Regions from separate parts of the Desulfosporosinus acidiphilus SJ4 genome, predicted to be linked through region 4. Evidence: riboswitches for the same ligand, from Rfam matches in the RefSeq annotation. Region 4 holds a riboswitch; each other region holds the start of a gene.
What was found. A riboswitch is a leader RNA that binds a small molecule or an ion and turns the genes downstream of it on or off. The one in region 4 is predicted to bind cyclic di-GMP.

Region 1 (3,496 bases), 2.3 Mb from region 4:
GACCTACTGAGTTCGTAACAATAAAAAAGGTTGCTCTGAAACCACTTTTTTGTAGAATCGGCCAGGCTGAAGTGTAATTATCGCTATAACCATCGTCAAATGTGAGTAATATTGGCTTTTCCGGAATAGGAGCTTTATTTGCTAATGTTTGATACAGTTCGTCAGTTGTTATGGAATGATAGCCTTTATTGTGAAGCCACGTTATTTCTTCGGTGAATTGTTTTACTGGAACGCCCAATGAGTTGCCCGGAAGGGTTTTGATGGAATGATACATAAGTACAGGTATACCAGCTTTGGGAAATGTAGTCATTTTTGGTTCAGCTTGATTTACAACAGCTAAAGATGGGGGTGCGGGGGAAACCAGAGGTTTACTAGAGTTTGATTTTAGGGAATCTCCCGGTAAATAATCATTTGCTGCAGGGCATTTGACAGCAAATGAGACGATGATTAAAACTAGAGTACAGAGGCTAGCGAGAAATAGCTTGAATTTTAGGTTCATGTAGTTGTGCCTGCCTTAGAATTTATTTGTTAATAGGATAACGACTGTTTGATAACTTTATGCATTTATATAACATAGATACGATTGCCCCCCGACCATTTTTGAAATCACGAAGGGGGCTGTTTTTTGTACAATCAGAAATTATTACTTTCAGTTAAATACTAAAAGAAGGGCTAATTGGTGCGAAGACAGTGCCTGCGGGGGCCAGCCAAGTTTTTATAAAAATGGTTATTAACTTAGGTTTCAAGCCAAACTAACCAGAGATTTAATTATGGAGGATAAGTTTTGGCAGAAAGAAAAAATATAAAAGTTCAGTTGCTATTTATGCTGATAAATATTTGCATCATACTTCCTATTAAACCTTCAACTGTTCAACAGACAATTCCTACGGATTCTAATATAATTACCCCCCCGATCAAGGCTTCAGCGACAAATTTAAGAGATCAGCCACTATTGCAGTTTGGAGTTGTTAGTGATATTCACGTTCAAGCCAGCGACAAGTTGGCAAAGACCAAATTTTCTAAGATGCTTTACGACATGAAAGAACATTTGAATATCAACAATATCATCATTAACGGCGACTTAGGAAATGGAAATTTACAGGACTATAATGTATTCCATAACTTTATAACGACTAAAGGAAAGAACATTAGATTTTACTATACGATTGGGAACCACGAATTTTATAATGCTTTTAGAAGCAAGAAAACAAACGGATGGAGTCCGAAAACCTTTCCAAATGGTGAAACAGAACAGTTAGCTATCAAGCGGTTCTTAAGTTTAACTGGTCAACCAAACGTATACTATGACAAATATATATCTGGCTATCATTTTATCTTTCTTGGTTCGGAAAAGTCGGCAATGAGCGGAAAAGAATATAAAGACAAGGCTTATCTTTCCGCCAATCAATTAGCTTGGCTTCGGGCAAAACTTAAAGAAAACTATTCACCCCATAAACCAATGTTTGTTTTCTTACATCAACCGTTTCCCAATAATACCACCTGTAGCTGGTATCGTTCGATACAGGGTTATGTTATTCAGCGGGATCAATTAAAAACGTTGTTAGGGCACTACCCGGAAGTAATTTTTTTCAGCGGACACACTCATTGGCAGTTAGAGCTGGGTCGGGAGATTGCGAAAGGTCCGTTTTATATGGTCAACGATTCATCCGTGGCAATGCCAATTGATGTTAATGGCAAGAAGTTATCTAATAAAAGTGAGGGTCTCGTGGTAAATGTTTATAAAAATAGAGTAGTCATCAAAGGGAGAGATTTTAGCGGTGAAACATGGATTTCCAACACAAGTCATGAACTAATTTACAAGAAGGAATCTTGAACTATCCGATTGAATTCGATAGGCGCAACTTAACGACTTAAAGACAGCTTTAGATAAGCTAGTCACAGCAGGGACTATAACTCAAGCTCAAGAAGATGCTATCTTAACAAAATAAGACAATCAACGTCAAAAGCGTCGGAATAAGTTATTCCGACGCTTTTGACGTTGATTGAAATAAGTACTTTCCTTTAGGCTTTCACATCAAGGTTGCCACCAAGATTCGGGTTCAATGACCGTTCCATCATCTGTACTAGTGCATTACCTTCCATTTTAGCGGTGTCCATGACTTTTTTTAGTACTGAAACAGATGCTTGGTTTTGAACTTGGCCTTGGCTCATGATAGACGCTGTAACTGCTAAATCCATTTGCATTTCCCTCCTTTATACTGAAGACTTTCATAAGATTTTGATCGAAAGACGAAATAAAAAATCGCCATATCTTTTTAATACAGCGACAAAAATAACTGTTCGGTAACCCAGCCATCCTTACCTTAAGTAGAGGATCTGTGGCTTTGCGTCCCCTGCTTTCGCAGGGTTTGCCATTGTCGCAGCTATATTAAATATAGTCTATAGTAATTGAGTATTGTGGTACTTTTATGATAGTATCTTTTGAGCCTTATAGTATTAGTATAACACAAAATAGTGGCCTAAAGCTTTATTTTCACTAAGACTCGCATTCTATAAGTGGGAGTTACCCTCTCTCTTTCTTCGGTAGGGGCAGTGTCTCCCTCCGCTGCGTAGTTTCTTTTCTGGAATAGAGGGCTTCGGCCTAGATAATATTAATGGGCGGTATTAGAGATAGTTACCACCATACTGACTTCACCGGATGTTTTGGCAGCATCAAAAACCTTCTTGATACCATTCCATACTTGCTCATCATTTCCATCAATGTGAGTGCTAAGGGAACCGACTTTGTACTGGATGTTTTCATTGGACAAAGAATTAATTGAATTGTTAATAACCTGGCCGGGACTGTTTGTTTTCTGTGGGTAAATCGATACTTCAGCACATAACATGGCAAAATACCTCCTAAGCTATATTATCTGAGAGTCTTTTGAATTTTGAACCTTGGGATAGCCTTCCCAAGTTAATTGAATCTATTAATGCTGGTATATTTAAATTAGGGATTACTGAATAACCTCGAAACCTGCATGGGAGTAGGAACTAAGGCCATTTTCGTGGTATAATAAAGCAAGATAAAGGATGAATATGGTCGAAAAACCTTGCAGATGGGGGACGAAAATGTACCGAAAACCTACAGGTCAAATTAGCTTACTCGAAGACTTCAGATTTTTTGCAGGCGGCAAACTTGATGCGAATAACCGTTGGGTCAAGATGGCCGATTTGATTCCCTGGAACGTTGTTGAAGAGCGATATGCTTCTCATTTCCCAAAGCATACTGGAAATGTTGCGAAACCAGTTCGTGTCGCATTGGGTGCCCTCATCATCAAAGAAAAGTGTGGATTTTCCGACGAAGAAACCGTCCAACAAATCATGGAAAACCCCTATTTGCAATACTTCATCGGGCTGGAGGAATTTCAAACCACTCCACCGTTCGATTCATCGAGTATGGTCCATTTTCGGAAACGCCTCGACGCTAAGGTAATTGCTGAACTGAACGAAGCCTTATGTAAGGGAGAAACAAAGACGGAAACTGAAGATC
Region 2 (3,496 bases), 2.0 Mb from region 4:
ACAACAAGCTAACACGATGATTGGCCCGATTAAGTGTAATAGTTTATGAACGGGCATATATTTCCTCCCTTTTTAGAGATATCTATGCTATCATCATTGCCTAATAGTCATTAAAACAAACCTAAAGAGTTGTCCCGCAAAAAGACGTTACTAGATCTACGATCAGCACGATATCCCCAAAAAAAGAAAGACCCTTAAAAGGGCCCTTCTGCCATAAGCAGCTATAAAAATGCAATCAATCTGAAGTCGGATCGTTGAAGATCTTATGTTCCAGAATATCTCCTATTTTTTTCGCAATTGCTTTTGTCTCCGGTATGAAAGTTCCTGCCTTAATAGTCTTACCTAGAGGGGCTGCGGTTTTCTTATTTATGTTAGTCATGATAAAGCCCTCCTTTTCAAATTGAATAGCAGGATGGCTCAGTCCATCCTGCTAAACTTAAGTTTTTATTTAGGTTGAGGTGGTCTGACTTGAGGAGTTGGAGTGCCTTTTCGGGGAGAAGATGGGGGATTTCCTTGAGCATTCATATTGCAGTATTCTCCTTTTTGATAATCTTCAGCATTAGTCTTTGCAATATCTAATTTTCTAAACGTGGTTGGGAGTTTGCCCTAAAGAATTAGGAAAAAAGAAGCAATAATGTGCTTTTGGCACGTCGTTTCGTGCTGATTGACACTAGTATAAGTTACCAAGTTAGAATAATATAAAATTGAGAAGCTAATTGCTTAAGTTAAAAGATCAAAGGAGTTAAGAGAGTGCTGCAAATTACGGATCATCAGGTTAAAAACTACTCGGAAATTTTAGTTAACCAAGCATTAGAAGAATACCTTCGTGATAATGTTATAGTCTGTACTTGTCAACGCTGTCTTGCAGATATTATGGCACTTGCTTTAAATTGTTTACCAGCTCGGTATTATGTTACTTCACTTGGCGAAGTAATTATAAAATCACAATCAGAAGACCTCGCAGAACAAGTGCGTCTTATGTCAATTGTTGCTCATGCAGTGCAACAAGTTGGCGCAAAGCCTTCACATGAACTTAGCAAGCCTATAACCGAGACAGAGGAAGTTAAAAAGCAAAGCCAAAGCGCTCGTTAAATGAGGGCTTTGGCTTGAAGAATATCACTGCAGCTGCTCTTCGGATAACAGGTTATCTACAACAATACCGAGCTTTTCTAAATCAAAGGGCTTAGTCATTACAAAATCGATATTGCCATTGTGAATTAACTCGTTAATTTCTTTTTGATCTGCATAGGCTGATATTAAAATGATTCGAGTGTTGGGATTGTAACCAAGTAATCTCTCCCGAAGTTCTAATCCATTGATGCCTGGCATTTTAATATCTGATATTATGAGATCTGGTGACTGGGTTTTAGCCAATGATAATGCTTCAATCCCTGTAGTGGCAGTGCTTACAACATACCCTTTCGAAGAAAAAAGAGCTTTTAAGAGACTGCGAATTCCCAGATTATCATCAACAATTAGCAAAGAACCTTGATTCAAGCCAATCCATCTCTCTTTCAATAATTTGTTTAAAGATTTTGATAAATCAACCGATATTAAGGTATGCCATCTCGAGGCAAACAATTTCACGCAAACAAAAAGAAAGCAACAAAATAGCTGCTCACATTTAATAGTTTGCAGCCAGGCTGTCATATTCCATGGGAAGTTAGACCCTATAGCTTTGCGTCTTGTTCTTTCGAACAATTTGCCCTAGATAATATTTTGTTGTTAGTATGCTAGTATTTAGTATTTTCTTCCTGTATTGTAATCAAATTTAATACAAATTACAATAATAACTTTTCGGAGTAGATTGAGGAGTTCCTATGACTGAGATTGGAAAAGTCTTGCGGAAACGATATATTATTGGCCTTTCCCTCATTGCCTTTTTAGTATTGCTGGGCCAGTGTGTTATTCAATACACTATCCAGCAGGAATCGGGATATTCTATGGTTATTAATATTGCCGGAAGACAGAGGATGTTAAGCCAGCGTATTACAAAGTGTGCTTTGGGGTATGAACTGGACCATAATGCTTCCGATAGAACTCATTACCTCGAGGAGCTTAAGGAATCGGTAGACGAATGGGAATCTTCTCGCGACAAACTATTATATGGAGATCAAGTCACCGGACTTTCGGGTCAGAATAGCGCTGCAATCATATCACTCTATGCAAAGTTAGATCCATATTATCAGAAGATCTTAACTGCCGCCCAAGACATTATTGTGGGCGGGAATACAAAGGAACCGCTCTCTGACAATAATCTTGCAACAATCCAAGCTAATGAAGAATCATTCCTCAAGGTAATGGATGCCATAGTTTTTCAGTATACGACAGAAGCTAATAACAAGATTTCTGTCATCCGAACTACAGGAGTTGCTTTGATGCTGCTCACCTTTATCGTTCTGATGTTGGAAGTCCGGTTCATCTTTAGGCCGGCGGAACGTATTATTGACGATTCATTTAATAGTATCAGTGATAATAATGAAAATATTGAAAAACTATTTGAACTGGCACCTGCGGCACTTTTTTTAATGCGCTTGCCTGACCTTAAAGTTTTGCGGATGAACAGTCTTGCTGAACAATTTACCGGGACTTCATTTGAAAGTAATGAATCGGACTCACTCTTAAAGTATTTGGAGGAAAACTTAGAAAATGACAGTAACTTGGTTGAAAAAATGGTTGAGGGCATCGCTTTCGCCGATGAGGAAGCTGTTTTTAAAACAGAGGATTCAGTAAAGGCGGTATTAGTTTCCGCCAGCACTTTTCATTACGAGAATAATCCCGCTATGATTCTCAGTATGATGGATATTTCCAGGCGGAAAAATGCGGAGGAAATTCTTAAAAAGTACGCATCGACAGATGAATTAACCGGACTATTGAATCGGCGTTCCGGTAAGATCATTTTGGATAATGCAATTGAAAGAGCTAAAGCAGAAAACACCGACCTGGCGGTTTCGTTTTGTGATATTGATGGTCTTAAATATGTAAATGATACCTTTGGTCATGAAGAAGGGGATTGGTACATAATTGCCATTGCAGAGGCTATTACGTCAAATTTACGTAAAGGCGATTTTGCTTTCAGATATGGAGGAGATGAGCTAATTCTTATCTTTAATAACTGTGATGAAGAGAAGTCTCGAATAATTGTCAAGAGAATTAATAACTCCATAGAACGTAAAAAAATTGAGTTTGAGAAACCCTACAATATGAGCCTGAGCATAGGTACTGTACATCTATTATCCAAAGATAATACAAGTGCTGATGATTTGATAGCAGAAGCGGATAACCTCATGTATGAAGAAAAGAAAAGGAAAAAGGTCCAGCGACTCATGTGATAATTTTTGAGTTCCGAATTATTATGTCGCGAGGTTCAACATGGTTGAAGGAATTCACGATTTAAATAACTCAAGAAAATGTCTGGCAGGAGCCGATAGGTAACGATTCTTCATCCATATTATTACGATTCTAGTTGCCAATGACTCTTCCTTGATCTCCCTGT
Region 3 (3,496 bases), 2.2 Mb from region 4:
GAAAACGCTACCTCGGGATGATCAAGACCAGGATGAGGATAATCATGGGACTCAACAAGTTCAGATTGCTCCGCAAGCTTCAGTAACCCGAGGAACCATGATGACGATAAAAGGTTCGGCAAATTCAGAGCATCGCGATGAGGCAAAGGGTAAGAACGGAAAAGAAAACCATCGGGACGATTAATCAACCACAGAGAAAGTTCCCTGAATTAGGTTGGCTCTGAGAAATTGTTCCCAAGCAATTGTCCATAAATCTCCCACACCACACTGAGGGTGCGGGAGATTTGTCGTACTATTAGAAAGTATAACCTTCGGTTGTATACTGCAAGAAGCATTAATTCGTGCGAAGACAGTGTCTTCGAGCGCCAGCTAAGTTTTCTTTACGGAATGGTTCTCGGACTTGGATAAACCATGGTATACTGGTGTCCAAGACTTAGACCTTTAAGGAGGAACACCTTTGAGCAGAGCTAAACCAAATCAGAATGACCTGCGTCGTTCCATTGGATATAATATGATCACCTTTATGAGTGTTTTCATTTTTTTGCCGATCATTTGGTTTATTCATCTGTTTTCCAACGATCCGGGTTTATATTGGCGTTGGGGCATAAGCTCGGCAGTCCTTGTCCTAATCAATGTCGTCTTCTACTATTGGGAATATCCAAAGGATTGGCTGAAGAATTTGTTCGCTCTCATTGGAATTGATCTGATCATATTGCTTTTAGAGTATTTTTGGCTGCTGCAGAGCATGGGGTAAACATAGGGGCGGATACTTAGTACTTGCCTTCCCGTGAGATTTATGATATGATACCATTCGTTATATGATTATATGACATGCGGGAGTGGCGGAACTGGCAGACGCACTGGATTTAGGTTCCAGCGGGCAACCGTGCAGGTTCAAGTCCTGTCTCCCGCACCATAATTTGTCTGTAAACCCGCATTTCATGCGGGTTTAACTTTTTTTAGAGGCTTTTTAAGCCTCATTTTTGACCAAATACATAAAAAGAAGGCATGATCAAGTTCGTTCAGGTAGTTGGTCATATTTTCATCAATTCGCTGGAGCTTCTTAGTTAAGATTTTTTTTGTTATACATTTTCTTTCGCCCATAAACCGCCCGGAATTTCGAACCATCGACGGCAATCAGCTCGCGTTCGTAGAGTTTCAGGTCGATATATACTTTGACAAACGCCTTAAAGACATATTTAATAGCCTTTGCATTATTTTTGCGAAAGTAAGGCTTATGGCACAAGGGTTTGTGGGATTTTAAATTAGAATTTGAAAGGGATTTATGGGCAAATCTAGCGAAGTTGGTTTTAGTAATCCAGCGGAGTACTGAATGAGATTTCGTTAATTTAAAAAAATAGTATCCTTCTTTTAACCGTTTGGATTTAGACGGGCTAAAAGGAGGATTTTTTGTGTCTATACGAATCAAAAACTTAATAAGGATTTTTGATGGGAAGATGTCTAATATTTTCTTAGCCATGAAGAAAGCACTGAGGCGCAAAAAAGCAACAATTAATGGTGTGGTTAATTTCGCTAATTAGTCAGGTAACTGCAACATTGATTTCAAGATTAATTTATGTTAGATCAACCATCGAAACTCCTAATTTGCAGAAATTAGCTATTCCCCTATTGATTATTCTTTGTAACTTGTTAATGCTCTAAATTTCGACAGAATATTCAATTTGCAGATGTTACAATAAGGCAGATAAGGATTTTAGACTAGCAGCAAAGGCAAACTTGGCGAAGGCCAAGGACGCAAAGCTATGGGTCTTCCAGTCATTGCTGATGATTGCCAAGCTACCGAACAGTAAGGAAATTGGCCGCTATTGTTTAAATAGTGACTATTTATATTAAGAGAAGGTGAGGAGAATATATTGAGAAAATTACTACTTGGGTTAATAGTATTATTGAGTATATTCGCATTTCCAGGTGTGACATTGGCAGATACAATGCAAACAGCGGCAAATTTGACTGACCTTCAAAGCTTAATCTATCAGGATATGGTAGACAGAGAGACTCCTTTTGAAATTAAGTATACGGGAGATGTCCAAACATTAGAAAACGGGAACCTAATGTCTACGATGAATAAAGCGTCTACTCAAGATGATTATCTTGCTCTTTCTTTCTCAGATATACAATATAACGCAAATGTCATAAGTAAATATGATACTGTTTTAACCTTCACGGTAAGCTACATTACGACAAAGGCTGAGGAGGACTTTGTTACTAGTCAAGCACAATCCATAGTATCAAGCATTATTACTCCTGGCATGACTCCTGACGAAAAGGAAAAAGCGATTCACGATTACATAACGAGTCACGTATCTTATGATTACAGTCTTCAATATCATAGCGCATATGATGCTTTAACATATGGGAGAGCTGTATGTCAAGGATATGCTATGTTAATGGAAAAAATGCTGAATGACGCAGGAATTAAAACGATAATAATTAAGGGCTATCTCAATGGTAATCAGCCGGAGGATTTTCATGCCTGGAATATGGTTCAACTTAATGGATTTTGGTATCAAGTTGATGCGACAAATGACGGTGTCCTAAATAATTTGTTTTACAATGTTACTGACATATTTTTGTCACAACATGGTTTTACTTGGGATAAAACAAAATTTCCACAAGCAGCAACTCTATATTCATCATCAGGTTCAGTCATTGGCATAGCTCTCAGCAAAACAATGGATACAATTGCAGTTGGAAGCAACGATACTTTAGTTACAACCATTACCCCCAGTAATGCGACCAATCAAGCCGTTACGTGGAAATCAAGTAATCCTTCGGTGGCAACGGTTGACCAGAACGGTAAGGTTTTAGCGATTAATGGTGGAACGGCAACAATTACTGTTACAACTCAAGACGGTAATAAATCTGCCTCTTGTCACGTTACTGTCCCTAATTCTGCGACAAACATAGCCTTGAGTCCTGCAAGCACAACCATCGATGTAGGATTTACAAAATCGTTAAGCGTTGTGTTTAGGCCGAGTGCTACAACGGACAAAAAAGTTACGTGGTCATCAGATAACACTTCTGTGGCTGCTGTAGATACTAACGGTAATGTAAAAGGCATTGCAGATGGTAGTGCTAATATTACTGCAAAAAGTGATGACGGAGGATTTGTCGCAACGTGTGCAGTAACGGTTCAAACGGGCGTTACGAAAATAGTCCTTAGTAAGACGACAGACACCATCAATGTTGGAAACAACGATACTTTGGTTGCCGCTATTACTCCCAGTAATGCGACCAGTCAAGCCGTTACCTGGAAATCAAGTAATCCTTCGGTGGCAACGGTTGACCAGAACGGTAAGGTTGTTGCTGTTAAGACGGGAACAACAGTAATTTCAGTTGCGGCTCAAGACGGCAATAAAGTTGCCTCTTGTCAAGTAACTGTTCCCAACTTAGCGTCAAGCATTGCCTTGAATCTCACAAGTACAACCATCGATGTAGGATTTACACAATCGTTAAAACGTTGTATTTACACCAA
Region 4 (3,496 bases):
ATTGTCGGTCCAACCGGGGCGGGAAAAACGACGATGGTTAAACTCTTAATGCGCTTTTACGATGTCAATGACGGTTCAATCCTGGTAGACGGACACGATATCAGAGAGTTCAGCAGGTATGATTTGCGTTCGATGTTTGGCATGGTTCTGCAGGACACCTGGCTTTACAATGGCAGCATTATGGAAAACATTCGCTATGGACGTCTTGAGGCAAGTGATCAAGAAGTATTGGCGGCGGCTAAGGCTGCCCGTGTCGACAGTTTCGTTCATACACTACCTAACGGGTATAATATGATTTTGAATGAAGAAGCTTCCAATGTATCCCAAGGACAGAAACAGCTTTTGACCATAGCCCGTGCCATATTGGCTGACCCTAAAATTCTTATTCTTGACGAGGCTACCAGTTCTGTGGATACTCGTACGGAAGTAGAAATACAAAAGGCTATGGATCACCTTATGGCAAACAGAACGAGTTTCATTATTGCCCATCGTTTATCGACAATTCGTGACGCGGATTTAATCCTGGTCATGAATCACGGTGATATTGTAGAACAGGGACATCATCGAGAGCTTCTTGCGAAAGGTGGTTTCTACGCTAATCTTTATAACAGTCAGTTTGAAGCCGCCGAAGCCGGTTAAGAAGTTTGTTTACCTAGTCATTAAATAAAGGTGTTCTCACTCCACTGTACTAGTGAAGTGAGAACACCTTTGGCTATTGGCACTCATTTGGATTTTTAGAGCCGAGTTTTAACACGGCTCCGTGTTAAATGTTAGGGTATCTGACATAGTGAACTCCTTCAGCTAAGAGCAATTGATTGAATCAGCTTTCTTTTACAACTAATAAAACCCCGCCAAGAATTAAAAGAGAACCTATTAAGAATGTGATTCCGACTTGTTCACCGAGAAACAGCCAGCCTAGTAAAGTTCCGCTCAGAGGCTGAAAGAAGAAAAAGAGGCTTCCGCTGGCTGCTTCAACCATTTGCAAACCTTTATTCCAAAGAAAGAACGCTAAGGCAGTAGACACAACACCAAGATATAAGATCCCTTCCCAGATGGCTGGATGCGTCAGAACGTCGATTGTGCTCTGGTTCAACTGCGTTGCTGCAAAAGGGGTAATGATTACGGTCGCTGCAAAAATAGCGTAAGTTGTAACAACAAGCTGAGAGTAGTCACTGGGGACTCGTTTTATGAGTACAGACATTAAGGCCCAAGTTAAGGCGGCAATTCCTAAAATTAGTCCTCCGAGCTGATAATTTATATTGACATCACCGATCCCGACAATGCACAATACTCCGATGGTTGCCAAAATGACAGAGACCCATTTGCGAAAAGTAATTTTTTCTTTGAGTAAAAATCGAGCAAATACTACCATAAATGCTGGAGTTGCAGATGTAATCACGGCACCCATCTGCGCAGTTGATAGCTTTGTTCCTAGAAATTGAGTCCAGATCGATATAGCATAGCCGGTTAGGCCAATAGCCAGTATCAATGGAATGTCTCGCCTTCGTATATGCCAGGATTGATGCGTTAAGACAGACATCGCTGTAAGGACCACCAGGGCAATGACATAACGGAGCCAGACTAATTCTAAGGGTGATATAAAACTTAGCACGACTTTACTTATAACATACATGCCGCCCCAAATAGTTGCTGCTAAAGCTAGGTATAATGAGCCTAGTTTGTTATTTGACACAGTAGTTCCCTCCGTCTTTAAAATTGCATCGGTATTCCAGACGGAAGAGCATATCATCATCAATCCGTCAGGAAAGAAGTTCCGCCGGCACATCATTTTCAAATAGTGGTGTAAAATACATTATTAAGTCACCTCCATAGTGATTTAAATATGTTCGCGATTAGAAAAGGATTCTCCTCTAAGGAATTGAGATTATTGAATGCGAAAAGAACGTTGCCCTAAAGTATTACTATAAATTGAAATATTCCCTATATTTTTATTAATATCAACATTCGATTACATTCTTGTGCTATAATATACAATAAAAGACAAAGGCAAACTTGGTGAAAGCTAAGGACGCAAAGCCACGGGTCTTTCTATTAACGAAAGATAGCCGGGTTGCACAATAGTGTTTTGAATGTCTTTGTCGTCAAGAATATAAACCTTGGCGGCATTGCTTTTGCCTAGCGCTGAATAGCTTGAACCAAAACGCTGATTTGGTAACAAGAATAGGAGAGATATGAGATGATAGCTTTTGCAGGCGTTGAGGCATGTAAGATCATGGCTGAATTATTAGCCAATTTAATTCCCGGCGGCGCATTGTTTGGCGTTGTGGAACATGATACGTTTGTTTGGGTAAAAACATCGGACTCATTTTCCTTAGACATTTTTAAAGTTGGCAACAAGCTAAACGAGGATACCACGACAATGCAAGCAATACGAGAAAAAAAGGTTGTAACACAGAATGTTCCTCGTACTGTTTATGGCATGAGAGTTTTCATCGTCTCAATTCCTATCATCGAAGAGAACGGCAATATTTGGGGAGCTTTTTCTATCGCATTGCCTAAATTGCACCCAGTCGCTGCTGCTTTTGGAGATTTTGCCCCGATTTTATCAGAAATGTTCCCGGAAGGGGCTTTTATATACATGTCGGATTTGACAAAAATCGCTTACACCCAGGCCTCGCAGAAATTTGATATGCCGTCTATCACCGTAGGTTATGAACTAAAAGAAACGGATATTGCCTATCGGGCGCTTAAGACCAAAAAACCTATTATTGAAGAGATTGATGCCACGAAATATGGGCAACCGCTTACGATTGCTAATTTCCCACTGTATGATGATGAAAAGAAAAATCTCGTGGCTACCTTAGGAATTGTAACTCCGAAGAAAACAGCGGTTACCTTGCGTGAGGTGTCGCATAATCTTGAAAGCAGCTTGGAAGGCATCGCTGCAGCAATAGAGGAACTTTCGGCTTCTGCTTCGGAAATTCACTCCAATGAAGGAGCACTTAATGCGGATATTAAAGGAATAATTAATATATCGGAGGAGATTAACAAAGTATCGGCTTTTATTAAGAAGATTGCCGATGAAACACAAATGTTAGGTTTGAACGCTTCTATCGAAGCAGCTCGAGCGGGCGATGCAGGCAGGGGATTTGGCGTTGTTGCCGAAGAGATTAGAAAGCTTTCCGCTCAATCCAAGAGCACGGTTCCCAGAATCAAACAATTGACAGATACTATAAAACAGAACGTTGAAGAAGCAAGCCGTAAAAGTACGATGTCCCTGGATGCCAGTCAAGGACAAGCTGCCGCTTCTGAAGAAATTTCTGCAAGTATTGAAGAAATTACGTCCATGTCGATGGAATTAAATAAATTAGCGAGGTCTTTATAACATTGAACCCAGGGGCTTCGGTGGCGGAATGATAGTACATATAGATAACCTTGATGCAGAACTTGCCTTGGTTGAGCAAAAAATCTCCAAAATTGAACTTGTCCGGCAAGATATTCTTGACTTAAAGAAGCGGGCCCAGGCACTATTCGA

Region 1: linked by a shared signal. The riboswitch ahead of DESACI_RS23865 (YjfB family protein) and the one ahead of DESACI_RS08115 (methyl-accepting chemotaxis protein) in region 4 are both predicted to bind cyclic di-GMP.
Region 2: linked by a shared signal. The riboswitch ahead of DESACI_RS21580 (response regulator) and the one ahead of DESACI_RS08115 (methyl-accepting chemotaxis protein) in region 4 are both predicted to bind cyclic di-GMP.
Region 3: linked by a shared signal. The riboswitch ahead of DESACI_RS23275 (Ig-like domain-containing protein) and the one ahead of DESACI_RS08115 (methyl-accepting chemotaxis protein) in region 4 are both predicted to bind cyclic di-GMP.

Annotation. Positions count from the first base shown of each region.
Region 1 is NC_018068.1:4,370,530-4,374,025, reverse strand. Features, by position in the region: gene DESACI_RS20110 (polysaccharide deacetylase family protein) at 1-499, opposite strand, end outside; gene DESACI_RS20105 (metallophosphoesterase family protein) at 785-1,834, shown strand; gene DESACI_RS23865 (YjfB family protein) at 2,023-2,199, opposite strand; cyclic di-GMP riboswitch class I at 2,301-2,384, opposite strand; gene DESACI_RS20100 (YkoF family thiamine/hydroxymethylpyrimidine-binding protein) at 2,613-2,849, opposite strand; partial or broken gene DESACI_RS20095 (IS5 family transposase) at 3,076-3,496, shown strand, end outside.
Region 2 is NC_018068.1:4,717,118-4,720,613, reverse strand. Features, by position in the region: gene DESACI_RS24660 (hypothetical protein) at 236-379, opposite strand; gene DESACI_RS21585 (late competence development ComFB family protein) at 751-1,092, shown strand; gene DESACI_RS21580 (response regulator) at 1,117-1,518, opposite strand; cyclic di-GMP riboswitch class I at 1,631-1,717, opposite strand; gene DESACI_RS21575 (diguanylate cyclase domain-containing protein) at 1,821-3,332, shown strand; gene DESACI_RS21570 (LysR family transcriptional regulator) at 3,387-3,496, opposite strand, start outside.
Region 3 is NC_018068.1:4,497,460-4,500,955, reverse strand. Features, by position in the region: gene DESACI_RS20720 (DUF5667 domain-containing protein) at 1-184, shown strand, start outside; gene DESACI_RS20715 (hypothetical protein) at 458-754, shown strand; tRNA gene DESACI_RS20710 (tRNA-Leu) at 834-916, shown strand; gene DESACI_RS25605 (hypothetical protein) at 1,413-1,541, shown strand; cyclic di-GMP riboswitch class I at 1,721-1,805, shown strand; gene DESACI_RS23275 (Ig-like domain-containing protein) at 1,908-3,496, shown strand, end outside.
Region 4 is NC_018068.1:1,761,943-1,765,438, forward strand. Features, by position in the region: gene DESACI_RS08105 (ABC transporter ATP-binding protein) at 1-639, shown strand, start outside; gene DESACI_RS08110 (DMT family transporter) at 821-1,693, opposite strand; cyclic di-GMP riboswitch class I at 1,997-2,079, shown strand; gene DESACI_RS08115 (methyl-accepting chemotaxis protein) at 2,198-3,346, shown strand; gene DESACI_RS24495 (hypothetical protein) at 3,375-3,496, shown strand, end outside.